One region of the Hydrogenophaga soli genome, then DNA from elsewhere that is predicted to be linked to it. Evidence: predicted binding sites of a transcription regulator. Region 1 holds the regulator's gene; each other region holds the start of a gene.
What was found. The regulator sigma-54, encoded in region 1, starts transcription at its own class of promoters, with help from an activator protein. The targets are predictions, from matches to a motif close to TGGCANGNAANCTGCTTT.
Positions count from the first base shown of each region.

Region 2: the regulator sigma-54 is predicted to act here: its motif matches at 1,563-1,580, upstream of ACYVB7_RS08455 (CmpA/NrtA family ABC transporter substrate-binding protein).
Region 3: the regulator sigma-54 is predicted to act here: its motif matches at 5,528-5,545, upstream of glnA (glutamine synthetase family protein).

Region 1 covers NZ_BAAHAK010000002.1:31,707-39,576, forward strand. The annotation lists gene ACYVB7_RS03310 (thiol:disulfide interchange protein DsbA/DsbL) at 1-618, shown strand, start outside; gene lptA (lipopolysaccharide transport periplasmic protein LptA) at 742-1,398, shown strand; gene lptB (LPS export ABC transporter ATP-binding protein) at 1,464-2,186, shown strand; gene ACYVB7_RS03325 (RNA polymerase factor sigma-54) at 2,194-3,792, shown strand; gene ACYVB7_RS03330 (glycosyl hydrolase family 8) at 3,810-4,829, opposite strand; gene ACYVB7_RS03335 (M48 family metallopeptidase) at 4,834-5,586, opposite strand; gene ACYVB7_RS03340 (GGDEF domain-containing protein) at 5,714-6,937, opposite strand; gene ACYVB7_RS03345 (THUMP domain-containing class I SAM-dependent RNA methyltransferase) at 7,074-7,870, shown strand, end outside.
Region 2 covers NZ_BAAHAK010000004.1:44,705-52,574, reverse strand. The annotation lists gene ACYVB7_RS08465 (sensor histidine kinase) at 1-758, shown strand, start outside; gene ACYVB7_RS08460 (response regulator) at 763-1,431, shown strand; gene ACYVB7_RS08455 (CmpA/NrtA family ABC transporter substrate-binding protein) at 1,613-3,019, shown strand; gene ntrB (ABC transporter permease) at 3,021-3,884, shown strand; gene ACYVB7_RS08445 (ABC transporter ATP-binding protein) at 3,874-4,767, shown strand; gene cynS (cyanase) at 4,815-5,258, shown strand; gene infA (translation initiation factor IF-1) at 5,326-5,610, opposite strand; gene ACYVB7_RS08430 (putative bifunctional diguanylate cyclase/phosphodiesterase) at 5,798-7,492, opposite strand; gene ACYVB7_RS08425 (hypothetical protein) at 7,507-7,734, opposite strand.
Region 3 covers NZ_BAAHAK010000001.1:622,906-630,775, forward strand. The annotation lists gene rsgA (ribosome small subunit-dependent GTPase A) at 1-877, opposite strand, end outside; gene ACYVB7_RS02835 (M48 family metallopeptidase) at 874-2,166, opposite strand; gene orn (oligoribonuclease) at 2,205-2,867, shown strand; gene ACYVB7_RS02845 (pseudouridine synthase) at 2,864-3,607, shown strand; gene ACYVB7_RS02850 (EI24 domain-containing protein) at 3,659-4,582, shown strand; gene ACYVB7_RS02855 (competence/damage-inducible protein A) at 4,587-5,420, shown strand; gene glnA (glutamine synthetase family protein) at 5,594-7,009, shown strand; gene ACYVB7_RS02865 (hypothetical protein) at 7,159-7,683, shown strand; gene glnL (nitrogen regulation protein NR(II)) at 7,690-7,870, shown strand, end outside.

The DNA.
Region 1 (7,870 bases):
GCGTTGCTGACCGCTGCTGCCCCCGCCCTGGTGACCACCGCCCAGGCCCAAACCGAAGCCTTCAAGGAGGGCAAGGACTACCTCAAATTGGCCAGTCCCGCCCCCGTGGACTCGCCCGCAGGCAAGGTGGAGGTGATCGAGTTCTTCGGCTACTGGTGTCCGCACTGTGCCAAGTTCGAGCCCACCTTCGACACCTGGGTCAAGAAGCAACCCGCCCACATCGTGGTGCGTCGCAACCCCATTGCCTTCAGTTCGGCCCAGGAGCCGCTGCAGCGGCTGTACTTTGCGCTGGAAGCCATGGGCAAGCTCGACGAACTGCATGCCAAGGTGTTCGTGGCCATCCATGGTGAACACCAGAAGTTGTCCACGCCCGACGACATCGCCAACTGGGCGGCTCGCCAAGGCTTGGACCGGGCCAAGTTCCTGGAGTTCTTCAATGCCTTCTCGGTGGCGGGCAAGCTCAAGCGTGCGGCGCAGATGGCCGAGGCCTACAAGCTTGACGGCGTGCCCGCGTTGGGTGTGGCCGGGCGGTATTTCACGTCCCCGTCCACAGCGGGCACCGGTGAACGTGCGCTGGCGGTGGTGAACCAGCTGGCAGAGGCCAGCCGCAAGGGCTGAAAGCCTCAGACTCTCGCGTTTTTGCCTTTGGTGCCGTCAGGAAATCCCGACGGCACCGCTACAATGACAAGCAAATACCATGCCGCCATGAGTTTGCTTGTGACTCCTCGTTCCACTCCCCCTGTGCCCAGCGCCCGACCGCATGCCCTTGTTTCCGGCCTGCGGCGGCTGGGGTGTGGCTGGGTGGCCTTGAGTGCGCTGTGGCTGTGTGCCGCGGCCCATGCCGAAAAGGCCGACCGCGACAAGCCCATGAATGCCGAGGCCGACAGCCTGCGCTACGACGACGTGCGTCAGCTCAGCGTGTTCACCGGCAATGTGGTCATCACCAAGGGCACCATCGTCATCCGGGGCGACAAGGTCGAAGTCCGTCAGGACGCCCAGGGCAACCAGTTCGGGGTGGTCACCGGTTCAGCCGCCAAGCCCGCCTTTTTCCGCCAGAAGCGCGAGGGGTTGGACGAGTACATCGAGGGTGTGTCCGATCGCATCGACTACAACGGACAGACCGACGTGGTGCGGTTCGAGCAGCGCGCCATGCTGCGCCGCTACCGTGGAGCCACCCTGGCCGATGAAACCTCGGGCAGCCTGATCGTCTACAACAACGCCGCGGAAACCTTCTCGGTGGACGGTGGCGAGGCCAGCAAGACGCCTTCCAACCCTTCTGGCCGCGTGCGGGCGATGTTGACGCCCACGCCACGGCCTGCCGAAGGGGCTCCGGCCCCTGCGGCCACCGACCCGGCGCGTCTGCGGTCGGCCCCCGTGCTGGATGGGGTTGGCCGGTGAGCGGCGGCGCCAGTGTCCGCCTTGCCCTCGAACCCGATGCACCCCAGCCGGTGCGTCTGGAGGCGATGCACCTGCGCAAGTCCTACGGCAGCCGCAAGGTGGTCAAGGACGTGTCGCTGGCTGTCAACGAGGGGGAGGTGGTGGGCCTGCTGGGTCCCAACGGCGCGGGCAAGACCACCTCGTTTTACATGATCGTGGGCCTGGTGCGGGCCGATGGGGGTGACATCTTCCTGGACGGCCAGCCCATTGAACATCAGCCCATCCACCGCCGTTCGCGCCTGGGGTTGGGCTATCTGCCGCAGGAAGCGTCCATCTTCCGCAAGCTCAACGTCGAAGACAACGTGCGCGCCGTGCTGGAGTTGCAGCACGACGAACAGGGCAAACGCCTGTCGCCCGCGGTGGTGCAGCAGCGCCTGGACGCCCTGCTGGCCGACTTGCGGGTGGACCACCTGCGCCACTCTCCGGCGCCCGCGCTGTCGGGGGGCGAGCGGCGGCGGGTGGAAATTGCCCGGGCACTGGCCACCCAGCCCCGCTTCATCCTGCTGGACGAGCCGTTTGCCGGCATCGACCCCATCGCCGTCATCGAGATCCAGCGCATCATCGGTTTCCTGAAGGCGCGGGGCATCGGGGTGCTGATCACCGACCACAACGTGCGCGAGACGCTGGGCATTTGCGACCACGCCTACATCATCAACGACGGCACGGTGCTGGCGCAGGGCACGCCCGCCGAGATTGTGGACAACGCCGACGTGCGCCGGGTGTACCTGGGCGAACACTTCCGCATGTGATGCGCCCATGAAACAAGGCCTGTCCCTCCGCGTCTCGCAGCACCTGGCGCTCACGCCCCAGCTGCAGCAGTCCATTCGGCTGTTGCAGCTGTCCACGCTGGAGCTGGGGCAGGAGGTCGAGCAGATGCTCGACGAAAACCCCTTCCTGGAGCGTCAGGACGAGGCCGCCGAGCGCGAGTCGTTTGGCCTGGAAACCGCCGATGCCCCGGTCAGCCTGGGGGATGTGTTGTCCGAGCGCGCCATGGAAGGTGTAGCAGAAAGTTCAGGCACATCAAGCGCTGAGTCTGTTTTTGAGTCATCAAATTCTGCCGAGTCAACCCCCGAAGCCTCGTCGGGTGACGATGTCAGCCTGACCGAGCCCGACTGGTCGGGTGACGGCACCGTGGACATGCAACCCGACGACGGCGAGTGGGGCGGCGAAGCCCCCGCCCGGGGCACCGGCAGCCACGACGACGATGACACCGCCAGCGCCGCCGACCTCGCCAGTGAGCACATCACCCTGCAGGCCCACCTGCACCAGCAGGCCCTGGGCCTGCGCCTCAGCCCCGAGGAACAGGCGGCGCTGTACGCGCTGATCGAGTCGCTGGACGACGACGGCTACCTGGCCGACCCCTTGGAAGACCTGGCCGCCTCGTTCGAGCCCGGCAACCCGGACGACCTCGCCGTGCAGGAGCGCCGTGAGGCCACCGTGCAACTGCTGCGCACGGCCTTGGGCTGGCTGCAGAACATGGACCCGCCCGGGGTGGGCGCACGCGACGTGGGCGAGTGCCTGCGCTTGCAGATCAACGAACTGCGCAACACCCCCGCAGCCCGGGCCGCGCTGGCCATCTGCCAGCAACCCCTGGACCTGATGGCCCGCCGCGACACCCGCAAGCTGGCCCTGGTGTGCGGGCTGGAAGAGCCGCTGGTGCGCGAGGCGCTGGCCCTCATCACCCAGCTCGAACCCCGGCCCGGTCGCCGTTTTGCCAACCTGGAAGGCCAGATGGTGGTGCCCGATGTGCTGGTGACCCGCGCGGGGCGCGGCTTCAAGGTGCAGCTCAACCCTGAGGTCATGCCCAAGCTGCGGGTGCACGACGTGTACGCCGCCGCCCTGCGCGAAGGCCGAGGGAGCCGTGGCGACGGCGCGGGCATGCAGCAGCGCCTGCAAGAGGCGCGCTGGTTCATCAAGAACATCCAGCAGCGGTTTGACACCATCCTGCGCGTCTCCAGTGCCATCGTGGAGCGCCAACGCAACTTCTTCATGCACGGCGAGCTGGCCATGCGCCCGCTGGTGCTGCGCGAGATTGCCGACGAGCTGGGCCTGCACGAGTCCACCATCAGCCGCGTGACCACCGCCAAGTACATGGCCACGCCGTTTGGCACCTACGAGCTGAAGTACTTCTTTGGCTCCAGCCTGGGCACCGAAACCGGGGGCAACGCCTCCAGCACCGCGGTGCGGGCGCTCATCAAGCAGCTGGTGGCGGGGGAAGACCCCAAAAAGCCGCTGTCGGACAACGCCTTGTCGGACATGCTGAAAGAGCAGGGCATCGAGTGCGCCCGCCGCACCGTGGCCAAGTACCGCGAGGCGCTGAAAATCGCCCCGGCCAGCTTGCGCAAGGCGCTCTGAGCACGCGGCTTGCCGCGCTACTTGCGCCCACCCTCCCGCGCCGCCACCTCCACCAGCATGCCCAGGGTGGCCGAGTAGTAACTCTGGGCCGTCATGGGCAGGCGTGAGCTGGGCGGTTTGCCAGTGGTCAGCAGGCTTCGGATGGCCTGCACCCCGGGGTCGGCCCCGTAGCTGTCGATGGAGTTGTCCTGCACGTTGGCCCAGCCGGGCAGGAAGCCGTCGCACTGGAAGTGGGTCCAGAACTTCTTGAAGCCTTCCATTCGCCCGGGGGTGGCGTGGCCCGCCCAGTGCAGGTACAGCGGCACGCGGGCTGAGTCGTAGCCATAGCGGGGCAGGCGGCTGGGGTCAGGGGCCAGCGGGTTGACCAGCAGCAGCCAGTCGGGCGGCAGGCTCCAACGGCCGAAGCGGGCCACTTCCACCAACCGCAACCCCGACGTGGTGAGGGCCTGCCACTGCGGGTGCGGATCCACCTTGTTCAGCGCCTCGAAGGCCGGAAACACCCAGTACGACAGGTTGACCACCTGCCCCTGCGGGGTGCCAAAGCCGTCCACCCCGGGTTTGATGATGGTGCCCCAGGGCGTGCCGTCCTGCACCACCTTGTCGCGGATGGCCTGGCCGATGGCCGCGGCGCGGCCTTTCAGCTCCGGCAGGTTGAAGCGCTCGGCGGCGCGTTGCAGGGCCCAGGCGATGAACAGGTCGCCGTCGGTGGCGGTGTTCATGTCGGTGATGCCGCGGCCCGGCTCCCAGCGCCAGGCAAACAGGCCGTCGGGGCGCTTGCCCAGGTTGGCTTGCGTCCAGGCCCAGATGCGTTCGAATGTGGCCTTGTCACCTGCCGCGGTGGCCAGCAGCAGGCCAAAGCCCTGACCTTCGGAGTGGCTGATGTTGCGCTGTCCGGTGTCGGTCACGCGCCCGTCGGAGGCCACGTAGGTGGCCTTCCAATCGTCCCAGCCCCGCAGGGCTTGGGCTTGGGCCTGGGCGATGGGCGGCGCGCTCAGTCCCAGCAGAACGGCGCAGCGCAGCAACGAGCGTCGATCCACGGATTCACCCCAGCTGGGTTCGCAACCGGTCGGCGCGATCCTTGGGGGCAGGATGCGTCGAGAGGATGCTGCTTGCCGTGTCGCCCGTCAACGCGGCCAGCTTGTCCAAGGCGCTGACGCATGCTTGGGGGGTGTACTTGCGGTTGCGCATGAAGTTCAGTGCGTAGTCATCCGCCTCACGTTCGTTGGATTGAGAGTGCTGTGCCTTGACCACTTTTTCAAACAAATCGCCCAGCGCGGAGCTGGCCAACGCCCCCACGCGGGTGTTGCTGGATTCCACGCCTTTGCGCAAGGCGCTGGTGCGCAGGGCCGTCTGCATGCGCGCTTTGGAGTGACCCGATTTCACGTGGCCAATTTCGTGGCCAATCACGTACCGAACCTCGTCGTCGGTGAATGCATCCATCAGCCCGGAATACACACGGATCGTGCCATTGGCCATGGCAAAAGCATTGATTTGCGGTGTGATGTAGACCTTGAAGTTCAAGCGCAAGCCGTCATAGGTTTGCAGGCCCTTCACCATTTTGGACAGCCGTTGGGCGTAGGGGCTGTTGTTGGGGGCCACTTGATTCTGATGATCCATTTCCGTGGTCATTTGATCGAAGTAGCTTTGCAGCTCGGCATCGGTGATGGACTCGGCTTTGGCCAAGTCCTGTCCTGCTTCAAAAATCTTGCCGAAATTGAGTTGGGCCTGCACGGGGCTCATGGCGCTGAAGCCCGAGGCGAGCAGGGTGACAGAAATCAAATCGCGACGTTTCATGAATTACCTCCTGATGTATGGTTTGAATGACGGGCGCCGGATTATCTCTTCATGTTACGGATGCACCCATTCAATGCTGCGCAAGGCAGACACCAGGGCCGCACTGCTCCGCAAAAAGGTGCGGCGGTCAGGTGGGCGGGGTTTCATGGTGGCTGGGGTCCATTTCTGTTCGGTTGCGGCCATGGCGTTTGGCTTGGTACAGGGCCTGGTCGGCCCGTTCCAGCAGCGACTGCATGCGCTCGGCGTCACCATAGGGGGCCAGGGCGACGCCGATGCTGGCGGTGACGTGGTGTGACGGCCCCGGGGTGTCCATGGGCAATGCAATGGCTTCGATCGCCTGACGGATGCGTTCGGCGGTGCTCAGGGCCTCGGGGGCATCGGACTGGCGCAGCAGCACCACGAACTCTTCACCGCCCAGGCGGGCGGCCAAGTCGGTGTGGGCGCGGGTGCAGGCCATCAGGACGCGGGCCACCTCGCGCAGACAGACGTCTCCCTGCAAGTGCCCCCAGGTGTCGTTGTACTGCTTGAAGTGATCAACGTCGATGATGAGCGCCGCCATGGGTTTGCCCGACTCGGGGGGGTAGCTTTGCCAGCGCTGGAACACCTCGTCCATGTGTCGGCGGTTGGGCAGTTGTGTCAGGTCGTCGGTGAGGGCGGCCACCTTGAAATGGTGGCTGGTGGCGGTGGACCGGTCCAGCTGAAGCTGGTCACACAGCTTGACCAGGTAGCTGAACCGGGCGGCCTTGTTGAGTCGGTGGTTGGCCAGCAGCGTGAGCAGGCCTGTGACGTTGTAGGTGAGGATGGAGGTGCGCTTGGCAAATGCCTCCATGCCGGGGTGCAGCCCGATTTCCACCGAGAAGATGAGCATGCTCACCCCGGTGATCAACGCCGCCGTCCGAAACCGCAGGGGCATGACCACGTTGCAGGTCATGAGCAGGATGACGAAGGCGGGCGGGTCGAAGTTTTCTGCCCGCGTGCGGGTGAACCAGTGGATGGTGGCGATGCCCAGCATGACCACCACAAATCCGCTGGACAGCCAGGCATCCTGGTGTTTGCCGTCGGTGCTTTGGCGCACCTGCCACAGGGCCAGCACACACAGCGGCGTGACCACCAGCAGCCGCGTCACCACCGACAGCAGGAAAATGTTTGGGCGCGAAAAATAGTCGTTGACGATGAACAGGTTGAACAGCGCCAAGGCGGCCAGCCCGCCCCAGAACACCGACTTGGCATGGCTGTGCGCCAGGTGGGCCCGGTAGTGCGGTTCAATCAGCGGGGAGAAGTTCTTGGCGCCCGAAAACCCCGCCAACTCGGCCTGCGCCTGTTCCAACGAAATGCCTGTGGTTGCGCTCATTTCACTTTTTATTCATTTGTCTCGGAGGGTATGCGCCAGCGTTTCGGAATGACGATAACCGATTGATGCGCGGGCGGCCGTATTTTTGTGCGGGAGCCGTCACAATCCCGGGTGACGGCACGGCCTGAATTTCTGCATGAACCAACTCCAACTCTTTTTGCCCTGCGCCGCTGGCGTCGAGGGCTTCCTGGCCGACGAAGTGGCCCGCATCACCGGCCTGACCGGGCGCACCGGGCGGGCGGGGCTGATGGTGGCGGCCTCCTGGCGCGACGCCATGCGCCTCAACCTGTACAGCCGCCTGGCCCAGCGCGTGCTGGTGCAACTGGCGCACCGCCCCTACCGCTCCGAGGCCGACCTGTACGAGGCCGCCAGCGACGTGGCCTGGGAAATCTGGTTCACCCCGCGCCAGAGCTTCAAGATCGACATCACCGCCCAGCACAGCCCGCTGCAAAGCCTGAACTTTGCCGCGCTCAAGGTCAAGGATGCCGTGGCCGACCGCTTCCGCCACAAGACCGGCACCCGGCCTGACGTGGACACCGCCCGGCCCGACGTGCGCGTGTTCGTGCACCTCACCAGCGACCACGTCAGCCTGTACATCGACACCTCGGGCGAGCCGTTGTTCAAACGCGGCTGGCGCGACGACAAGGGCGACGCCCCGCTGAAGGAAACCCTGGCTGCCGCCATGCTGGCTGCCGCCGGGTGGGACGGCAGCCAGGGGGCGGCGTTGCCACTGTACGACCCCTGCTGCGGCAGCGGCACCATCGCCATCGAAGCGGCGCAGATGGCGCTGGGCATTGCCCCGGGCAGCCAGCGGCGCTTTGCCTTCGAGCGCTTGCTGCCCTTCCAGTCGCACGTGTGGCAAGGTATCAAAAACGAAGCTGCCAGCGCTTGTTCTGAAAGCGCTGGAGGCCAAAAAGACTCGCAAAAACCCTT
Region 2 (7,870 bases), on a different contig from region 1:
CCGCCGCGCTGGAGTCGGCCCTGCGCCAGGTGCGCGAGCTGGCGGCGTGGTCCGAATCGGTGCGCGAAGACGAACGCACCCGCATCGCCCGCGAGGTGCACGACGAACTGGGCAGCCTGCTGGTGGCCCTGAAGATGGACGTCAACTGGATGGACAAGCGCCTGTCCGAGCAGGAACAGCGCACCTCCGACGCCCAGGCCGACATGCGCCACCGCATGCGTTGCAAATGCCAGAACATGAGCCGACTGATTGAAAACGCCGTGGACAACGTGGGCCGCATCATCACCGACCTGCGCCCCAGCATCCTGGACCACCAGGGCCTGTGGGCCGCGCTGGAATGGCAGGCCCAGGAATTTGCCCAGACCGCCGAGTTGGCGCTCGACTGGCAGATGGACGTGGACGACGCCCCGCCCCTGCCCGAGCGGCAGGCCATGGCGGTGTTCCGCATCTTCCAGGAAATGCTCAGCAACGTGGGCCGCCACGCCCAGGCCAGCCAGCTGGCCGTGGCCATTGCCCGGGTGGGGCCGCTGCTGTGCATCAGCGTGCGCGACAACGGTGTGGGCGCCGACCCGCGGGTGTTCGACGCGCCCGACGCCTACGGCATCCTGGGCATGCGCGAACGCGCCCGCCACTTTGGGGGCCGCATCGAGGTGCGCAGCGCCCCCGGCGAAGGCACCACCATGGTATTGAAAGCAGAGCTGCAAACCCATGCAGATCAAGCGCAAAAGGCATTTTCTGACCTGAAAAATGGGCGCTGACGCCATGACCGCCACCCCCACCATTCGCGTGCTGCTGGGCGACGACCACCGCATCGTGCGCGAGGGCCTCAAGCAGGTGCTGGCCGACGCGCCCGAAGTGACCGTGGTGGCCGAGGCCGCCACCGGCCCCGAGGTGCTGGACCGGGTGGACGCCCTGGTGGCTGACCCGTCCGAAAGCGGCGGGGTGGACGTGGTGCTGCTGGACATTGCCCTGCCGGGCATGGACGGGCTGGACGTGTTGCAGGCCCTGCGCAAGCGCCACCCCACGCTGCCGGTGCTGATGCTCTCCACCTACCCCGAGCGCCAGTACGCGGTGCGCTGCATCAAGCTGGGTGCGGGCGGTTACCTGAACAAAAGCGCCGACCCCGACGACATGCTGGCCGCCGTGCGCAAGGTGGCCGCCGGGGGCGTGTACGTCACCCCGGCCACCGCCGAGGCGCTGGCCGCCGCCGTGGGCCAACGTGGTGCACAGGCCGGGGCCGAGGCCTTGTCGCACCGCGAACACCAGGTGTTCCGCCTGCTGATCCAAGGCCAAAGCGTGACCCAGATTGGTGCGCAACTGGGCCTGGCCCCCAACACCGTCAGCACCTACCGCGCCCGCATCCTGGAAAAAACCGGCACCCACAACGACGTGGAGCTGGCGCTGTACGCCGAACGGCACGGGCCGCGTTGAGCGCGGTGGGGTGGGCGCGGACCGGATGCCCGGGGGCAGCCCCGCTTTGTAGTGCCAGCCCTACAAGCCTTCGTGGAACCGGGTACGAAATGTCGACATGGGTGTGGTTGGCACGGTGCCCCTGGGGGTTCTGGCCCGTTGCTTGCATTGTGCGGTGCACCAATTACCCACGAGGTGCGCCATGTCCGAGTTCTTCGATCCCTACAACGCCGACCGCCCCCTGATGATGAAGTGCAGCTGTGGCCGTGACCACACGCTGGCCGATCACCACGCCGAGGTGGTGGCCGATGAAGCCGCGGCCACGCTGCGGGCCCGCAGCGAAACGGCGGACTTCGAGGCCTACAGCAATGAGTTCATCGAGGCCACGCTGGTCAAGGCGCTGTTCCCGCAGGACGCCATGCGCCGCCGCTTCTTGCGGGCGGTGGGCAAGGGCACGGCCATGGCCGCCATTGCCAGCGTGCTGCCGGTGACCAGCCTGCAGGCCATGGCGCAGGACAAGGGCGCGCTGGAGAAGAAGGACCTGAAGATCGGCTTCATCCCCATCACCTGCGCCACGCCGCTGATCATGGCCCACCCGCTGGGCTTTTACAGCAAGCAGGGCCTGAACGTGGAAGTCACCAAGACCGCAGGCTGGGCGCTGGTGCGCGACAAGGTGCTCAACAAGGAGTACGACGCCTCGCACTTCCTGTCGCCCATGCCGTTGGCCATCAGCCTGGGGTTGGGGGCCAACGCCACGCCCACCAACGTGGCCACCATCCAGAACATCAACGGCCAGGCCATCACCCTGAGCCTGAAGCACAAGGACAACCGCGACCCCAAGAACTGGAAGGGCTTCAAGTTCGGCATCCCGTTCGACTACTCGATGCACAACTTCCTGCTGCGCTATTACCTGGCGGAGCATGGCGTCAACCCCGACACCGATGTGCAGATCCGCGTCATTCCCCCGGCGGAGATGGTGGCCAACCTGCGGGCGGGCAACATCGACGGCTTCCTGGGCCCCGATCCGTTCAACCAGCGGGCGGTGTTCGACGAGGTGGGCTTCATCCACGTGCTGACCAAGGACCTGTGGAACGGCCACCCCTGCTGTGCCTTCGGCACCACCACCGAGTTCATCCAGAAGAACCCCAACACCTTTGCCGCGCTGTACCGCGCCGTGCTGACCGCTGCGGCCATGGCCCGCAAGCCCGACAACCGCGAGCTGATCGCCAAGGTCATTGCCCCGGCCCAGTACCTGAACCAGCCCGAGGCCGTGCTGACCCAGGTGCTGACGGGCAAGTTTGCCGATGGCCTGGGCAAGGTGCAGAACGTGCCCGACCGCGCCGATTTCGACCCCATGCCCTGGCAGAGCATGGCGGTGTGGATGCTCACGCAGATGAAGCGCTGGGGTTACATCAAGGGCGACGTCAACTACCAGCAGATTGCCGAGAAGGTGTTCCTCATCACCGACGCACGCAAGCACATGAAGGACCTGGGCCAGGACTTCAAGGCCGGGCCAACGTACGCCAAGCACCTGATCATGGGCAAGGAGTTCGACCCCGCCAAGGCCGACGCCTACCTGAAGAGTTTTGCCATCAGCAAGGCAGGCTGACATGAAAACCGCCAGTCTGAACCTGCGTGCGGCCTTGGTGTCGCTGCTCATGCTGATCTGTCTGGTGGGGGCCTGGCAATTGGCCACCACCGGCCCCAGTGTGGGCGGCTCCAGCGCGGGCATGACCGCCGAGGAAATCGAGTACGCCAAGATGATGGGCAAGGACCCCGGGGCCACCAAGAGCTCCGGTTTCCCGCCCCCCATCGAGGTGGGCAAGACCATCGTGGCGCAGCTGTCCGACCCGTTCTACGACAAAGGCCCCAACGACAAGGGCATTGGCATCCAGTTGGCGCATTCGCTGGGCCGGGTGGGGCTGGGCTTTTTGCTGGCGGTGGTGGTGGCCATACCGCTGGGTTTCCTGATCGGCATGTCGCCGCTGATGCGCAAGGCGTTTGACCCGTTCGTTCAGGTGCTCAAGCCCATCAGCCCGCTGGCGTGGATGCCGCTGGCGCTGTACACGCTGAAGGATTCGAGCGTGAGCGGCATCTTCGTCATCTTCATCTGCTCGGTGTGGCCCATGCTCATCAACACCGCCTTCGGGGTGGCTGCGGTCAAGCGCGACTGGCTCAACGTGGCCAGCACGCTGGAGGTGAACCCGCTGCGCAAGGCGTTCCGGGTGATCCTGCCCGCCGCTGCGCCCACCATCCTCACCGGCATGCGCATCAGCATGGGCATTGCCTGGCTGGTGATCGTGGCCGCCGAGATGCTGGTGGGCGGCACCGGGGTGGGCTACTTCGTGTGGAACGAGTGGAACAACCTGTCGCTGACCAACGTGATTTTTGCGGTGCTGCTGATCGGCGTGGTCGGCATGCTGCTCGACCTGCTGTTTGCCCAGGCGCAGAAGGCGGTGACCTATGTGGAGTGACAGCAGCGTTCGCGCCACCACGGCCAGCCTGACCCCGGCACCCCAACCGGCCCAGCCGCCTCAGAAAGAACCCGCCATGACCGGTTTTTTGAAGATTGAGGGCCTGTCCAAGGCCTACCACCCCACCAAGCCCGTGTTTGCCGACGTGAGCTTCGAGATGGCGCGTGGCGAGTTCGTCTGCATCATCGGCCACTCCGGGTGCGGCAAGACCACCATCCTCAACGTGCTGGCCGGGTTGGACACGGCCACCAGCGGCCATGTGTTCATGGACGGGCGCGAGGTGGTGGGTCCCAGCCTGGAGCGCGGCGTGGTGTTCCAGAGCCACGCCCTCATGCCCTGGCTCACGGTGCGCGAAAACATCGCGTTTGCCGTCAAGTCGCGCTGGCCCGACTGGCCCAAGGCCAAGGTCAACGTGCATGTGGAAAAGGCCGTGGCCCTGGTGGGCCTGGCCCACGCCATCGACAAGAAACCCAGCCAGCTCTCCGGTGGCATGAAGCAACGCGTGGGCATTGCCCGGGCGTTTTCCATCCAGCCCAAGATGCTGCTGCTCGACGAGCCCTTTGGCGCCCTGGACGCGCTGACGCGCGGCACCATCCAGGACGAGCTGATGACCATCGTGCGCGAGACGCAGCAGACGGTGTTCATGATCACCCACGATGTGGATGAGGCCATCCTGCTGTCCGACCGCATTTTGCTGATGACCAACGGCAGCGAGACCGAGGCTGGCGGTGTTTCCCGCTATGTGCCCGGCGGTTTGGCCGAAACCGTGGTCAACCCGCTGCCCCGCACCCGCACCCGGGCCGACCTGCACCACCTGCCCGGCTACTACGAGCTGCGCAACCACATCGTGGACTTTCTGGTGAGCCGCGCCAAGGCGCACTGACCGCCCCCGTTTCAACCCCGCCTGTTTTCACCCTGAGGAGTTTCACCATGAACCGCATGGACGTCACCGAGAAGATCATTTCCACCAAAGTGGCCAAGGGCCTGCACTGGGCCGATGTGGCCAAGAAGGTCGGCCAGTCCAAGGAATGGACCACGGCCCTGTGCCTGGGCCAGATGACCGCCACGCCCGAGCAGGCCAAGGTGCTGGGCAAGATCTTCGGCCTCACCGCCGAAGAGCAGAAGTGGCTGCAGGTGGTGCCCTACAAGGGCTCGCTGCCCACCCCGGTGCCCACCGACCCGCTGATCTACCGCTGGTACGAAATCGTCAGCGTGTACGGCACCACCATCAAGGAGCTGATTCACGAGGAGTTTGGCGACGGCATCATGAGCGCCATCGACTTCTCCATGGACATCGTGCGCCAGCCCGACCCCAAGGGCGACCGCGTGAACGTGGTGCTGTCGGGCAAGTTCCTGCCGTACAAGACTTACTGAGCCCCACACAGGAGCCCGAGCGGACACAAAAAAGGGTGCCGAGGCACCCTTTTTTGTTGTGCGCCGATCAGCGGCGACGTTGCCCACCCGGGCCGCCGGGGCCGCCAGGACCCCCGGTGCCGCCACCGCGGTTTTCGATGAAGCGGAAGTTGATGCGGCCCTTGGTCAGGTCGTAGGGCGACAGTTCCAGGGACACGCGGTCACCCGCCAGGATGCGGATGTGGTTTTTCTTCATCTTGCCTGCGGAGTAGGCAATCAGTTGGTGGCCGTTGTCCAAGGTCACGCGAAAGCGCGTGTCGGGCAACACTTCGTCGACCTTGCCGGTCATTTCAATCAGTTCTTCTTTGGCCATGGCCCGTTCTTTCATCGGTGCCACCTCACCGAGGGTGGCTGTGTGGTTGGTGGCTCAGAGCGCGGCAGCCGCGGCGGTGTCAACGCGGTGTGGACAGGCACTGCTGGGCGATGCAATCATCCGGTCGGGCGGCATGAGGCAAGTTACCCATGGGTTTACCCGAAAGCGTTCAAAGATAACACGCCTGTCAAGTGGGTGCAATGCCGTTCAGTTGTTGCACGAGTTGGGGGATGTCCGCAGGAGGGGCCGCTTTGGCAAACAGCCACCCTTGGAAGCAGTTGCATCCGGCCTGACGAAGGAAGGCCAGCTGTTCGGGGGTTTCCACACCTTCGGCCACCACTTGTTTCTCCAGCGACGACGCCAGACCCATGATCGCCTTGGTGATTTTGATGTGGTCGGCGCTGTGGGGAATGCCGCTGATGAACGAGCGGTCGATCTTCAGGCGGTCCACCGGCAACTGAAGCAAGTGCGACAGCGATGAATGCCCGCGTCCAAAGTCGTCCAGGGCCACGCCCACGCCCATGTCCAGCAGTTGTTGCAACGCCATGGCGGCTTGCCGCGGATCACTCATGGCCGCGGTTTCGGTCACTTCAAGTTCCAGCAAGTGCGCGGGGGTGCCGTGGCGTTGCAGCGTGTGGGCCACCTGCAGGGCCAAATTCCGGTGGCGGAACTGTTGTGCCGACACATTCACGGCCACGCGGATGCGCAGCCCTTGCTGCACCCATGCCGAGATCTGTCGGCAGGCCTCATCCAGCACCCAGTCGCCCAGGGGCAGGATGAGGCCGGAGGCTTCCGCCACCGCAATGAACTGATCGGGCGCAACCTGGCCCAGCTCGGTGTCGTGCCAGCGCAGCAGGGCTTCGGCACTGGTGACCTGGAGCCCTGGGCTTTCCACCTGGGGTTGGTAATGCAGTGTCAGCGAGTTGGTGTTCAGGGCCAGTTGCAGCCGTTCCCTGATTTTCAGGTTCTCGGTGACGCGCTGGGCCATGGTGGGGTCGTAGACGGCATGGGCACCCCGTCCCGCCGCTTTGGCCATGTGCATGGCCATGTCGGCCTGGTGCACCAGCGTCGGGGCATCCAGCAGGTCTTTCGGACCATAGGCAATGCCCACGCTGGCACCGCTGAACACGGTGGCTGAGCCCAGCTCGGTGGGGTGGGCCAGTCGCTGAATGACTTTGTTGGCGACATGGCGGGCCATGGCGGGCGAAGGAAGGTCTTGGAGCAGGATGGCGAACTCGTCGCTGCCCATGCGTGCCAAGGTGTCGTCCCAGCGCAGGCAGCTTTTGAGGCGGTCGGCCACGTCTCGCAGCAGGGCGTCGCCCGCTTCGTACCCGTGGCCGTTGTTGATGGATTTGAAATCGTCCAGGTCCACCAAGCACACGGCCAGCATGCGCCCTGAGCGCCGGGCGTGGTCGAGTGCTCGGGTCAGTTGCTCCTGGAACATGTGGCGGTTGTGCAGACCCGTCAGCGGGTCGGTGAGGGCCAGCTGCTGGAGCTGTTCGTGCTGATCGTTGACGTGGGTGGCGTCACGCACGAAGAGGATGGCGTAGGGCTGCTCGTTGGTGGCGATGTGGTGACCCAGTGCGATGTCCACCACCACTTCACGTCCCTCCCGGTGCACCAAGCGTTGTCTGCCCAGGCTGCCCATGGGATGGGCACGCGGACGTGCAAAGTAGCGGTCCACGTGTCGTTGATGGCGGCTCAACACCGACGGGGGGATCAGCATCTCAATGGATTGGCCCAGCAGTGCTTCACGCGGATGGCCGCACAAGTGGGCCAGCGCCTGGTTGACGAAGTGGATGCGGCAAGCCGGGTCCACCACCAGGATGCCGTCGGGGGCTGAATCGATGAGGTGTTGTCGAAACTCGGGTGTGGTCCACATGGATGGTTTCCCTTTCAGTCGGCGGTGGCCACGTCCGCGACGGTGGTCGCGGGTTGAAGGAACGCTTTGATGTCCAGTGCTGCAGCGCAGCAGCGTTGGGCCTGGCCGCGCACATCGTTGGGTTGTGTGGCTTCGTGCGTCAGCAGGTTGGTCTGGAACGCCATGGCGTTGAGCGCTCCCAGAAGCTCACTGATCGTGTGATCCGCATTGCGGATGGGCTTTGGCGAAGGGGCTGCTTCCATCACGTCGCTCTCCGTGCGATGGGATGCCGTGCTTGTTGCGATCTGCCCAATGCCGTGTGGGCTGCATGCCTGTGCTCACTGCGGAGATTCGGGCGTTCGCCGTCTGGGACGAGCAAACGCCGAGCCATGGGAAGAG
Region 3 (7,870 bases), on a different contig from region 1:
TCATTTCAGAAATGACGCCGCAGCCGGGTTCGTGCCTGTGGGTGCAGTTCTGGAACTTGCATTGCCCCAGGTGGGCACGGATGTCGGGCATCAGCCACGCCAGCCGCTGCACCTGGATGTGGTGCAGGCCAAACTCCTGAAACCCCGGTGAGTCGATCAACGCCGTCTGGTGGCTGGCGTCGGTCCAGTACCACAGGGTGCTGGTGGTGGTGTGTTTGCCGGAGTTGAGGGCCGTGGAGATTTCCCCCGTCTGCGCCAGTGCATGCGGCACCCAGTGGTTGATGAGGGTGCTTTTGCCCACGCCCGAGGGGCCCAGCACCAGCGTGCGATGGCCTTGCAGCCGTTGATCCAGCGGGACCAGGGTGGCGTTGTCAGCACCCGTCGTCCCGGGTTTGAGCCAGAGCGGCAGCACGGCATAACCCATGGCGCGGTAAGGGGCCAGGCGCTCCCAGGCGCGAGCAAACGGTTCGGTCAGGTCCTGCTTGTTCAGCCCGATCATCGGGGTGATGCCCGCGTCTTCGGCGGCAATCAGGGCGCGGGCCAACTGGCGCTCGGAAAACTCGGGTTCTGCCGCCACCAGGATCAGCAGTTGGTCGAGGTTGGCCGCGAACGACTTGGTGCGCACCTCGTCTTGCCGGTAGAACAGGTTTTCACGCGCCTGCACGGCTTCGATGGTGCCTTCGTCGGCAGAGGGAATCCACCACACCCGATCCCCCACCACCGCCTCGTTGCGTTTGCCGCGGGGGTGGCAGATGCGGCGCTCGCCGTCGGGTGTTTCCACCACCACGTGCCGCCCATGGGTGGCCACCACCAAGCCATCCAGGCGATCTCCAGCGCTGGTGTCGGGTCGCTGCGAGCGCGCATGACGGCCCTTCATGCGGCGGCTCCGGCGGGAGAGGGCATCAGCCGGCTCAGGCGTTGGCTGGCCGGGGGGTGGCTGTGGTGAAAAGCCACGTACAGCGGGTCCGGGGTGAGGGTGGATGCATTGTCCCGGTACAGCTTGAGCAAGGCGCTGTGCAGGTGCTGGGCCGGCACCTGCGCTGCCGCGTAGGCGTCCGCCTCGAACTCGTGGCGGCGGGACATGGTCGACGACAGGGGGGCCAGGAACAGCGAAAACACCGGCACCACCATGGCGAACAGCAGCAAGGCCAAGGCGCTGTTGGTGCTGTTCAGGTTGGGTTGCACGCCCAGGCCGGTGTAGAACCAGGATTGACCGGAGGCGTACCCCAGCGTGGCCAAGGCCGCCAGCGTGCCCAAGGCCACCCAGGCCACCCGGCGCACGATGTGTTTGTGGTGGAAGTGGCCCAGCTCGTGGGCCAGCACCGCCTCCAATTCGTCGTGGCTGAGCTGCTGCATCAGCGTGTCGTACAACACCACACGTTTGGCTTGCCCCAGGCCTGTGAAATAGGCATTGGCGTGGGCGCTGCGGCGGCTGCCATCCATCACGAACAAACCACTGGCCTTGAAGCCGCAACGCGCCATCAGGGCCTGCACCCGCTGAACCAACGTCATGTCTTGCAGGGGCTGGAAGCGGTTGAACAAGGGGGCGATGAGCGTGGGGTAGAGCACCATCATCAGCAGGTTGAAGCCCATGAACACACCCCAGGCCCACAGCCACCACAGGGTGCCCGCCTGCTCCATCAGCCAGAGCACCGCGGCCAACAGCGGAAGGCCCAACAGCGCCGACACCGCCACACCCTTGAGGCCATCGACCAGCCACATGCCCCAGGTGCTGCGGTTGAACCCAAAGCGGGTTTCCACCCCGAAGGTTTGCCAGGCCGACAGCGGTGCATCCAGCACCCCGCCCACCACGGCAAAGGCCGCCACCAGGGGCAGTTGCTGCCCCAGGCCGGGCGCCACCCAGGGGGCCAGGGTGTGAGACACCCATTGCTGAAGGGCATCCAAGCCGCCCAGCAGGGTCCAACCCAGCAGCACCACCGCCCCGAACACGATGTCCACCATCGCCACCTTGGCCTTGGCCACGGTGTAGTCCGCCGCCTTGTGGTGGGCGGCCAGGTCGATGTGACCGGCATAGGCCGAAGGCACCTGGGCGCGGTGTTGGCGAACGTGGCGGACCTGCCGGAGCACCAGCCACAGGCGCAGTGCGGTGGACAGCAACAAGGCAGCAGAGAAGACCAGCGAGAAGGTCAGTGAGGCGTCGAACATGGGGCGAGTCTACCGGGCGCGTCATGGACAATCGGGGGATGAGTTCTTTTGCCGCGCCCCGCCGCCACACCCACGAGCCTTACCCTCCACACCCCTCGGGGTTGACCAAGAGCGATGCCAACCTGGTCTGGCTGGACTGCGAAATGAGTGGCCTGGACCCCGAAAAAGACCGTTTGCTGGAGGTGGCCGTGGTCATCACCGGGCCGGACCTGACCCCGCGGGTGGAGGGGCCGGTGATGGTGATCCACCAGTCCGACGAAGTGCTGGGCGGCATGGACGCCTGGAACCGCGGCACCCATGGCCGCAGCGGCTTGACCGAAAAGGTGCGTGTCAGCACGGTGACCGAGGCCGAGGCCGAGGCCGAGCTGCTGGCCTTTGTGCGGCGCTTTGTGCCCAAGGGCGTGTCCCCGCTGTGCGGCAACACCGTGCACCAGGACCGGCGTTTCCTGGTGCGCTACATGCCCGCGCTGGATGCCCATTTCCATTACCGCTGCCTGGACGTCAGCACCCTGAAGGAGCTGGCCAAGCGCTGGCAGCCGAAGGTGTTCAAGGCCTTCAAAAAGAAGCAGATGCACACAGCCTTGGCCGATGTGCACGAGTCCATCGACGAACTGGTGCACTACCGCACCCACTTCCTGCGCATGCCCGACGTGGCACCGCAGGCCGAGGCGGCCACCGACACCCCAAGGAGCGCAGCATGAAGCGGGCATTGGCCGACATCCTGTTTTCGCAAGGCTTTGGCACCCGCCGGGTGTGTTCGGGCCTGATCGAGCAGGGCATGGTGCGGGTGGCGGGCGAGGTGGTCCTCGACCCGTGGGCCGACTTTGAAACCACCGACTTCGCGTTTGACGTGCAGGGCACCGCTTGGCCGTGTGTGGAACGGGCCTACCTGATGCTGCACAAGCCCACGGGGCACGAGTGTTCGCAAAAGCCCGGCATGTACCCCAGCATCTACACCCTGCTGCCCGCGCCCTTGCGCCAGCGCGGCGGCGGTGCCGCGGCGGGCGTGCAGGCCGTGGGGCGGCTGGACCAGGACACCACGGGCCTGCTGCTGCTGAGCGATGACGGCCAGTTCATCCACCGGCTGACGTCCCCTCGGCACCACGTGCCCAAGGTGTACGAGGTGACCACACGACACCCCGTGACCGACGTGCAAATCGACAAGCTGCTGGCAGGCGTGGTGCTGGACGACAGCCCGGTGCCCGTGAAAGCCGCCGCCGCGGTGCGGGTGGCCGAATGTCACCTGCAACTCACCCTGACCGAGGGCAAATACCACCAGGTCAAACGCATGCTGGCCGCGGTCAGCAACCGGGTGGAGGGGTTGCACCGCAGCCGCATTGGCGAGCTGGTGCTGGACGATCGTTTGCCTGTGGGGGCCTGGCGCTGGCTCACCGCCGAAGAAGTGGCCGCCCTGAGCCAGAAGGCCAAGCCCGCACGCTGAGGGCGGAGGGTCCCGGGTGGGGCTTCATGCACATCGGTTATGCTGATTTGCATGGGCCTCATCTTTGATGCTTTCTGGCGCTCGGTGGTGTATTGCCTGCACCCCCGCGTCATTGCACTGTCTTTTTTGCCTCTGGTGGTGATGGTGGCGCTGTCCTTCGGGCTGGGCTACTTCTACTGGGAAGATGCCGTGTCTGCGGTGACCCAGGGCCTGGAGGCCAGCGAACTCCTGACCCTGGCGCTGGGGTGGCTGGATTCCGTCGGTTTGGGGCGGCTGCGGGCCGTGTTTGCGCCGTTGGTGGTGTTGTTCCTGGCCACGCCCGTCATCGTGGTGATGTCGTTGTTGCTGGTGTCGCTGGTGATGACGCCTGCGCTGGTCGAGCTGGTGGCGCAGCGCCGTTTTCCCCTTTTGGAGCGCAAGAAGGGGGCGTCCTGGCTGGGCAGTGCGGCCTGGTCGCTGGTGTCCACCGCTTTGGCCTTGATGGCCATGGTGGCATCGCTGCCGCTGTGGCTGATTCCCCCGCTGGTCATGGTGCTGCCTCCACTGATCTGGGGTTGGCTCACCTACCGCGTGTTTGCCTACGACGCCTTGGCCGACCACGCCAGCGCTGACGAGCGTCGTGCCCTGTTCGAGCAACATCGCCTGCCCTTGTTGACCCTGGGCGTGCTGACCGGTTACCTGGGGGCTTTGCCCAGCGTGTTGTGGGCATCGGGGGCCTTGTTCATTGCCATGGCGCCCATCCTGGTGCCGTTGGCCATCTGGCTCTACACCCTGGTGTTCGCGTTTTCGTCGCTGTGGTTTGTGCACTTTTGCCTGTCGGCTTTGGCACAGCGGCGTCAGAACGAGGCCACTGTTCGTCCCGTCCAGGAGGTCCACCCGGTCGTGGTGGATGTGGATGTGTCTGAGCCCGATGCGCCCCTGTTGCCCCCTGATGCGGTGACCCCTCCTGACTCTGGGCGCTTGCCGCCCCCCTGAATCCATGCCCGACTTTGCAACCCCTGTGCCCACGTTTGGTGCGCTCATCATCGGTGACGAAATCCTGTCGGGGCGCCGGGTGGACAAACACCTGCCCAAGTTGATCGAGTTGCTGGGAGACCGCGGATTGCAGTTGTCCTACGCCGTGAACCTGGGGGACGATCCCGCCCGGATCACCCAGCACCTTCGCCAGGCGTTTGACAGTGGCGACTGGGTGTTTTCATTCGGGGGCATCGGTGCCACCCCCGATGACCACACCCGCCAATGCGCAGCGGCGGCACTGGGTCAGCCTTTGGTTTTGCACCCCGAGGCCAAGGCACTGATCACCGAGCGCATGCAGGACATGGCCGCCCAGCAGGGCTCGGTGCTCGACCTGGCACACCCCGACAGCCAGCGGCGCTTGGAGATGGGGATGTTCCCCGCATCGGCCTCACTCATTCCCAACCCGTACAACAAGATCCCCGGTTTTGCCTGCCAGGGCCACGCCGGTGGCTGGGTGCATTTTGTGCCCGGGTTTCCGGTGATGGCCTGGCCCATGGTCGAGTGGGTGTTGGAGCAGCGGTGTGCGCCGTGGTTTTCGCGTGGGGCCCGTGTGGAGAAATCTGTGGTGGTGTACGGCACGCTGGAAGCAACGCTCACGCCCCTCATGGAAGACATTGAACAGCAGCACCCCGAGGTGAAGGTGTTCAGCCTGCCCAGCGTGGATCACCCGGAACATGGGCGGCACATTGACCTGGGGGTCAAAGGTCCGGTGACGGCGGCGGATCGTGCCTACCTGGACCTGATGCAGGGTTTGCAGGCGTTGGGGGTTCCGTTGGGCCCCGAAATGGTGCGTTGAGTGCGCCTTATCTTGGTGCCAATCCATTTTGGTGCAAATGGCACTCCATTGGTGCAATGGATGCTGGGGCATACTTGGGTTTCAGTCGATGTGCCGAACCATGCCTCTGGCATAAAAGCTGCTTGATGCTTTCCGTTATCGAATTTTCAACCCGTCATCCTTAGGAGATTTTGATGGCCAAGACCGTCGCAGACGTGATGCAACTGGTGAAAGACAACGACGTCAAGTTCGTTGACTTCCGTTTCACCGACACCCGTGGCAAAGAGCAGCACGTGACCGTGCCCGTGTCTCACTTCGATGAAGACAAGTTCACCTCTGGCCATGCGTTTGACGGCTCCTCCGTGGCAGGTTGGAAAGGTATTGAAGCCTCCGACATGCAGCTGATGCCCGACCCCAGCACCGCCAACATCGACCCCTTCTTCGAAGAAACCACCCTGTTCCTGCAGTGTGACGTGGTCGAACCCAGCGACGGCAAGGCCTACGACCGTGACCCCCGCTCCATCGCCAAGCGCGCCGAAGCCTACCTGAAGGCGTCTGGCCTGGGCGACACCGCCTACTTCGGTCCCGAACCCGAATTCTTCATTTTCGACGGCGTGCGTTGGAGCAACGAACCCGGTCGCGTGTTCAGCGAAATCGAAGAATACGAAGCCCCCTGGAACAGTGGTTCCAAGATGGAAGGCGGCAACCGCGGCCACCGTCCCACCACCAAGGGCGGTTACTTCCCCGTGCCTCCGGTCGACAGCACGCAAGACATGCGTTCCGAGATGGTGCTGATCCTGGAAAGCCTGGGCATCCCCGTCGAAGTGTTCCACCACGAAGTGGCTGGCGCCGGTCAAAACGAAATCGGCACCAAGTTCAGCACGCTGGTTGAGCGCGCCGACTGGACCCAAGTGCTGAAGTACGTGGTCTGGAACGTGGCCAACGCCTACGGCAAGACCGCCACCTTCATGCCCAAGCCCTACCACGGTGACAACGGTTCCGGCATGCACGTGCACCAGTCCGTGTGGAAAGACGGCAAGAACCTGTTCGCCGGTGACGGCTACGCCGGCCTGAGCGACTACGCCCTGTACTACATCGGCGGCATCATCAAGCACGCCCGTGCCCTGAACGCCATCACCAACCCCGGCACCAACAGCTACAAGCGCCTGGTGCCCGGCTTCGAAGCCCCGGTGAAGCTGGCCTACTCCAGCCGCAACCGTTCCGCTTCCATCCGCATCCCGTTCGTGGCCAACCCCAAGGGCCGTCGCATCGAGGCTCGCTTCCCCGATCCTTCCGCCAACCCCTACCTGTGCTTCTCGGCCCTGCTGATGGCCGGTCTGGACGGCGTGGAAAACAAGATCCATCCGGGCGAAGCCGCCACCAAGGACCTGTACCACCTGCCGCCCGAAGAAGACAAGCTGGTGCCCACCGTGTGCCACAGCCTGGACCAGGCGCTGGAGTACCTGGACAAGGACCGTGCGTTCCTGACCAAGGGCGGTGTGTTCACCGACAGCATGCTGGACGCCTACATCGACCTGAAGATGCAGGAAGTGACCCGCTTCCGCACCATTCCCCACCCGGTCGAGTTCGACATGTACTACAGCCTGTGATGCAGGTCGAGGTCGGATGACCTTCGCAAAAAGGACGGCTTGCGCCGTCCTTTTTTTTCGCTTCCACCGGGTGTGGGGTGTGCGCGGCGGGAATTCGTGGCCGCCGTTTGCGTCATACTGCCCCATTGTTTCCATTGCAAGTTTTTTCCATGAGCCTTCACCGCATGGGTTACCTCCAATCGTGTGTGCAACAGGGCCTGCGCTGGGCCTGCCTGGGGCTGGGTGCCCTGACCGCCATGGCCCAGGCCCAGAGCGCCATCTACCGCTGTGGCAACGAGTACACCAACAGCCCCACCCCGGCCCAGAAGAAAGAGTGCAAGCTGATCGAAGGCAGCGGGGTGACCGTGGTGCCTGCGGCCGCTGTGCGCGCCGGAGCATCCAAACCAGCACCCGCCAACGACCAGCAGCCGCGGGTGGATCCACAACAGCAAAAAGCCCGCGACAACGATGCGCGCACCATCCTCGAAGCCGAACTCAAGAAGGCCGAGGGCAAGCTGGCCGCGTTGCAGCAGGAGTACAACAACGGCCAGCCCGAAAAGCGGGGCGAAGAGCTGCGCAACGTGGCCCGTTACCAGGAGCGGGTGTCGGAGCTGAAGGCCTCCATTGTTCGGGCCGAGGCCGACGTGGTGGGCCTGCGCCGTGAGTTGCAACGCATGGGCACGGCCAGCCGTTGAATGTTCATGCCGCAATCTGACTCGGGGGCGGCCGTTGCCTCCAAATTCCATGCCCTGGACCTGTTGGCCACGCTGGTGGCGGTGGTGGACTTGAACGGGGCCATCCTGTTCGTGAATGCGGCGCTGGAAGACGCCTTGGGCCTGTCCCGCCGCAGCGTGGCGGAAGCCCAGCTCAGCCAGTTTTTTG